Regions from separate parts of the Thalassospira sp. NFXS8 genome, predicted to be linked through region 2. Evidence: predicted binding sites of a transcription regulator. Region 2 holds the regulator's gene; each other region holds the start of a gene.

Evidence for each region. Region 2 encodes LexA, which represses DNA repair genes until DNA is damaged. Its sites were predicted from a motif close to ATGTTCTANTTTGGTTC; they were not measured.
Region 1: the regulator LexA is predicted to act here: its motif matches at 946-962, upstream of uvrA (excinuclease ABC subunit UvrA).
Region 3: the regulator LexA is predicted to act here: its motif matches at 1,277-1,293, upstream of J4E05_RS02945 (PA0069 family radical SAM protein).

The regions. Positions count from the first base shown of each region.
Region 1 is NZ_JAGEMF010000001.1:357,702-359,975, forward strand. Features, by position in the region: gene fbaA (class II fructose-bisphosphate aldolase) at 1-780, shown strand, start outside; gene uvrA (excinuclease ABC subunit UvrA) at 972-2,274, shown strand, end outside.
Region 2 is NZ_JAGEMF010000001.1:176,020-178,293, forward strand. Features, by position in the region: gene J4E05_RS00785 (ComEC/Rec2 family competence protein) at 1-712, shown strand, start outside; gene lexA (transcriptional repressor LexA) at 775-1,488, opposite strand; gene moaC (cyclic pyranopterin monophosphate synthase MoaC) at 1,672-2,151, opposite strand; gene trpC (indole-3-glycerol phosphate synthase TrpC) at 2,148-2,274, opposite strand, start outside.
Region 3 is NZ_JAGEMF010000001.1:656,150-658,423, reverse strand. Features, by position in the region: gene J4E05_RS02950 (helix-turn-helix domain-containing protein) at 1-48, shown strand, start outside; gene J4E05_RS02945 (PA0069 family radical SAM protein) at 74-1,264, opposite strand; gene rfbB (dTDP-glucose 4,6-dehydratase) at 1,384-2,274, shown strand, end outside.

The DNA of each region.
Region 1 (2,274 bases), 180 kb from region 2:
CTTCATACCGATCATGCCAACCGGAAATTCGTTCCGTGGGTCGATGGTATGCTGAGCTGGGGTGAAAAAGCGTACAAGGAAACCGGCAAGCCTTTGTTTAGCTCGCATATGCTTGATTTGTCAGAAGAACCACTGGAAGACAATCTGGCGACCTGCGAGGAATTTCTCAAACGTCTTTCTGCTGTCGATATGAGCCTGGAAATTGAACTGGGTGTTACCGGTGGCGAAGAAGACGGTATTGGCAAGGAACTTGATACGTCGCAAGACGATATTGACCCGCGCCTGTATACCCGGCCAGAAGAAGTTGAAGAAGCCTATCGTCGTCTGAAGCCGCTGGGCCATTTTTCGGTTGCTGCGGCATTTGGCAACGTTCACGGCGTGTACAAACCCGGCAATGTGAAACTGCGCCCGGAAATTTTGCTGGAATCGCAGAAATACGTTGCCGAAAAACACGACCTTGACGGTTTCCCGCTTGATTTCGTTTTCCACGGTGGTTCCGGTTCGGAAAAAGAAAAAATCGAGGAAGCCGTGGGTTACGGCGTTTTCAAAATGAACATCGATACCGACACCCAGTTTGCCTATGCAACAGCGGTTGGTAAATATGTTGAGGAAAACGAACGCGCCTTTAAATACCAGGTCGATCCTGACAACGACACGCCCTACAAAAAGCAATACGACCCGCGTGTCTGGGTCCGCGAGGCTGAGCTTTCGATGGCCGCCCGCCTTGAAGAAGCCTTCAAGGATTTGGGAGCTACCGGCAAGTCAATCGCCAAAGGCTGATTACACACATCTTTTCGCAAAACCCGTCAGAGAAATCTGGCGGGTTTTGTTTTTGCAGTGCAAAATTCACACGACCAGAACACATATCAGTCATGCTGACATATCCTGACAGGAACTGTCAGGGGCGCACTTGCGTATATAGACTGGCTCCTCTATACATTTCCCGAACAATTCAGGAACAAAGGCCGGATATGCTGACAAAAATTTCGGTTCGCGGTGCGAAAGAACACAATCTTCAAAACATTGATGTGGACCTGCCGCGCGATTCACTTGTGGTCATTACCGGCCTTTCGGGGTCAGGTAAAAGCTCGCTTGCATTTGACACCATCTATGCCGAAGGCCAGCGCCGCTATGTCGAAAGCCTGTCGGCCTATGCCCGTCAGTTCCTTGAAATGATGCAAAAGCCGGATGTCGAATATATCGATGGTCTGTCTCCTGCCATTTCGATTGAACAAAAAACCACCTCGCGCAATCCGCGCTCGACGGTGGGGACTGTGACCGAAATTTACGACTATATGCGCCTTCTTTGGGCGCGTGTCGGTATTCCCTATTCGCCTGCTACCGGCCTTCCCATTGTCAGCCAGACGGTTTCACAAATGGTGGACCGGGTGATGGAAATGGAAGAAGGCACAAGGCTTTATTTGCTGGCCCCCATCGTGCGTGGTCGCAAGGGGGAATATAAAAAGGAATTAAAAGACCTGCGCGCACGTGGCTTTCAGCGCGTAAAAATCGATGGTGAAATGTATGACATCGACGAGGCACCTGATCTTAACAAAAAGCTGAAACACGACATATCTGTCGTTGTAGATCGACTGGTTGTCAAAGACGGCATTCAAACGCGCCTGGCCGACAGCTTTGAAACCGCGCTGGAACTGACCGACGGTATTGTTTTTGCCGAAGATGCGCGAAGCGGTGACAGCACGTTGTTTTCCGCCAAATTCGCCTGCCCCGTTTCCGGTTTCACCATCGAGGAAATCGAACCACGGTTGTTTTCGTTTAACAATCCGTTTGGCGCCTGCCCGGTTTGCGATGGCCTTGGCACCCAAATGGAATTTGATCCGGAACTGGTGGTGCCTGATACCAGCAAAACGCTGGATGATGGTGCAGTGGCCCCGTGGGCCAGCGGAACGTCAAAATACTATTTGCAAACGTTACGCGCCATTGCCAGGCATTTTGGCTTTAAAACCAATGTTGCATGGGAAAAACTGCCCGCAACGGCACAAAAAATTATATTGCATGGCTCTGGCGATGAAGAAGTGACCGTGACCTATGATGACGGGTCGCGCAGCTATAAGGTAACCCGTCCGTTTGAAGGGGTTATCCCCAATATGTCGCGTCGTTGGCGCGAAACCGATAGCCAGTGGGCACGCGATGAACTTGCCAAATACCAGACAATTTCAAGCTGCGATGCCTGCCACGGCGACCGCCTGAAACCCGAGGCACTGGCCGTCAAGATTGACCATTGCACCATTTCCGAAATCACCGCCCTGTCAA
Region 2 (2,274 bases):
CGCGACGCTAGTTTTTATGCCCTTCGGGCTGGAGGTGGTGCCGCTAACAATATTATCTCCGGCGCTGGAGATTTTGATCCATCTGGCCCGCCTGGTTGCGGGGCAGGATTGGGGGCTTTGGTATGTGGCCCGGCCTTCGGCAATGGTGGTCGCCCCGATATTGCTGGCTTTGCTTTGGGGGGTGATTTGGCGTAAATGGCCGGTCCGGGGATTGGCAATGGTGCCGGTGCTGGGGGCGATTGGCACAATGTTTTTTGTATACCAGCCAGATATTCTGGTCGGGGGCAGTCAAAAGGACTGGGTTATCCGTAATCCTGTGAACGGCACACTTGTTTTTAATGGTAAAATCAGCAGCTTCCATCGCAGTATCTGGATGTCACGCTTCGGTATTAATCCTTCAAAGGCAGTGATGCAAACAGATCGCTGTGGGGAATCCGTTTGCTGGTTTGAACGACATGGACAAAGGATTGTCATTGCCGAGACAATTGACGATCCTTTTTATATTTGCCGACATGCAGACATTATTGTGGTCCTGAAGCAGGATTTTCCGATAGGAGCCTGCAAAACACGACCCTTGATTATTGATGATGATGTTTTGTGGTGGCAAGGTGGAGCGGCCGCCTTTTTACCGGTAAAAGGAGAGCCAGCAATGTATAGAACAGTTCGTGACACAAGCGGTTATTGGCCCTGGATCAGCATTGGCGGACGTTAACTTGCCGTTCGTTTGCGAGAAAAAGGCATGCCTGTAAACTGGTTGCGCGGGTAGATTACCCCTTAATATTGGCGTAAAAGACCAACAAGGCGGCCCTGAATTTGTACGCGGTCCGGTGTTAACGAACGGGTTTCGTAACGCGCATTGGCAGGCTCAAGCAGAATTTGCCCCAAACCGCGTTTAAACCGTTTAAGCGTGGCTTCGCTGTCATCAACCAATGCGACAACAATGGTACCATCGTTGGCCTGTTCACAGCGCTGAATCAGAACAGTATCACCGTCAAGAATGCCGGCTTCGATCATTGAGTCACCCGAAACTTCAAGCGCATAATGTTCGCCTGTTCCCAAAAGGGCGGCAGGCACCTGAACATGTGTGCTTTGATCACGCAGGGCTTCGATCGGCGTGCCTGCAGCAATACGGCCAAATAACGGAAGAGAGACACTTTCCTGTATTTCGGAAAAGGCCGATGGCACCATGGCAGGCCGATGAGTGGTTTTGCGCGCCGATGTTATTGGCGTAACACGGGCTGTGGTGGCCGTTGCGGGTGCATCGTCTTCGTTATTGTCGGGCAGGCGAAGAACTTCAAGGGCGCGCGCGCGATGTGCAAGCCGGCGGATAAAACCGCGTTCTTCAAGGCCGGTGATCAAACGATGAATGCCCGATTTGGATTTAAGGCTTAGCGCTTCTTTCATCTCGTCGAATGATGGCGAGATACCATGATCGCGAAGATGATTGTCGATATAGACCAGCAATTCATATTGCTTGCGCGTCAGCATGGCGTTTTCCCGAACCCAAATAAGAACAAATCGAATACGTTAATGTTCTACTTTGGTTCCGGTTTGGGGTCAAGCATCTAACGTGCTCTCATACCTTTTCCACACGTTTTATGTGGTTAAAGGCAGCGAAATGACTTTTCCGGGCCAAATGCGCCTAATGCTTGCTACCGGGGAAGGTGGCAATCAGTCTGCGGTAAAGGTGCCTGATTTGCCACCTTCTTTGTAAACCACCCGAATATTGGTGAGCTGCATGGTTTTATCAACGGCTTTGCACATGTCAAAAACGGTAAGGGCGGTGATCGAAACCGCTGTCAGGGCCTCCATTTCAACGCCTGTGCGGCCCGATGTTTTACAGGTTGCTGTAATATCAACAGCACTTTCATGTTCGGCCAAAGCTAGCGTAACTAAAACCGAGTCCAAGGGCAGGGGATGGCACAGCGGAATAAGATCCGCGGTGCGTTTTGCCCCCATTATTCCGGCAAGCTGGGAAATGGCGAGGACATCACCCTTTTTATGGCCATGGCGTGCAATCAGATCAGCAGTTGTCTGTTGCATGGTAACGCGACCTTTGGCCGTTGCCGTGCGGGTTGTTACGTCCTTTGCGGAAACATCCACCATCACGGCATTACCACCATCGTCAAAGTGGGTTAGTTTGTTCGTCATGCCGGTTTTGCCAAAAGGGTTTGAGTTGCAAGTTTGACATCATTCTGGCGCATCAGGCTTTCGCCAATAAGAAAGCATTTTGCCCCGACTTTGCCCATGCGGGCCAGATCGTCCGGGGTGAAA
Region 3 (2,274 bases), 480 kb from region 2:
ACATTCGGCACAACACCGGGGCGCTATCTTGATATTCAGGGTCTTTAGCCCCCGCAATAGCATCGAACGGTTTTTAAAACAGGGATAATTGCCCGTTCGCACCGGGGCGAATAAACCCGCTGCAATCAAGGTTAAGCGAGCGCCCCTGCATATTATGTTTGCGCCGTGCCAGATTAAAGCGTTGGGCAATCAGGTCGGCTATTGGCCCGTTGCCGCGCATGCGGCTGCCAAAATTTGCGTCATATAATTTGCCATCGCGCATTTGCCGGATCAGGGAAATTACCTTGTCGCGTCGGTCCGGGTAATGGTTTTGCAGCCATTCATCAAACAGATCGGCAATTTCTAACGGCAACCGTAACACAATATGCGAAACCGATTGTGCCCCGGCCTTATGGCAGGCAGCGACCAGATTTTCGATTTCACTGTCATTTAAACCCGGAATGATCGGCGCACATAAAACCGTTACCGGAATCCCGGCATCGCTTAGTTTTGCAACAGCATCCAGCCTGCGATGCGGGGCACTGGCACGCGGTTCTAACAAGTTCGATAACCGGTTATCAAACGATGTGACCGATACTGCAACCGAGGCCCGGTTTTGCTTTGCCATAGGCGCAATCAGGTCGATATCCCGGCATACCAGCGCGGATTTGGTAATGATTGAAAACGGATGATGGCAATCGCCGAGAACCTGAAGGATGTTACGGGTTAGTTGTTTTTCCCGCTCTACGGGCTGGTACGGGTCGGTGCTGGTGCCAATGACGATGGGGGCCGGCATATAGCTTTTGGCGGCAAGCTGTTTGCGTAACAGGGCCGGGGCCTCGGGTTTCCAGAACAGCTTTGTTTCAAAATCCAGCCCGGGTGACAGGCCCAGATAGGCATGTGTTGGCCGGGCAAAACAATAAATGCAGCCATGCTCACACCCGCGATAGGGGTTGATCGAACGGTCAAATGGTACATCAGGGCTTTGATTGCGGGTGATAACACTGCGCGCACCATCCACGCCCAGTGTGGTTTTAACGCGGGCAGGGGGAAAGTCATCGTTGCTGTCCGCGCCTGCTCCAGTGTCGTGGTAGATATTTTCCATTAACCAGCCGTCATCCCAGGCATGATGGGAATGCTTTTCATAGCGGCCATTGATATTGGAAATCGCCCCGCGCCCTTTTTGTGCCCGTGCTGGCAGCAGCGCAGGGTCCGGCGCCTGCCGGTTGTGGGCGGCGTCAAAATCCTCAAAATCGGATGGTGCGGTGACGGTTCGTTTTTCCATGTCGCCAATATAGAACAAACAATGAACATTGCAATCGCAAAACCCTAATTACGCCTTTTGCGGGCCATGTTTGGATGGTTGTCTGGTGGTCGTCATTCTTAACGAAACGAGGGGTTTTCATGCGCGTCGTTGTAACCGGCGGTGCCGGCTTTATCGGATCGGCCTTATGCCGGTATCTGGTCGCGGAATGTGGCTGGCAGGTTTTGAATATCGATAAACTGACCTATGCCGCCGACCAGCGATCCCTTGCGGCAATTGAAGGGGCGCCGGGATATCGGTTTATGCAGGCTGATATCGCCGATGGCGACAAAATTGCACGGATTCTGGATGAATTTAAACCAGATGCCATTATGCACCTGGCAGCGGAAAGCCATGTGGACCGGTCTATTGACGGGCCGGGTGATTTTATTGAAACCAACATTGTTGGCACCTATCGGTTGCTTGATGCGGCCCTTTATTACTGGCGCGGTCTGGCGCCTGACCGTCAGCAAAATTTCCGTTTTTTGCATGTTTCAACCGACGAGGTTTATGGATCGCTGGGCGCACAGGGTTTGTTTGATGAAAACAGCCGTTATCAGCCCAATTCGCCCTATTCGGCCAGCAAGGCATCGTCCGACCATCTGGTGCGTGCATGGCATCACACCTATGGCCTGCCGATATTGATATCGAATTGTTCCAACAATTACGGGCCATTTCAATTTCCCGAAAAATTTATTCCATTGATGATTTTAAACGCGATGGCCGGTCGCAAATTGCCGGTTTATGGCGATGGGCACAACATTCGCGACTGGTTGCATGTGAATGACCATGTTGCCGCCTTGCGCCTGATCGTGCAGCACGGGCAGGTGGGCGAAACCTATAATGTCGGCGGGCGCAACGAAGCACGCAACATTGATATCGTCCATCAGGTTATTTCCCATGTCCGCGATTTGTCGCCCCATCGCACCTTGCCCAAAGATGATGCCCTGATCGAATTTGTGCAGGATCGCCCCGGCCACGACCGCCGCTAT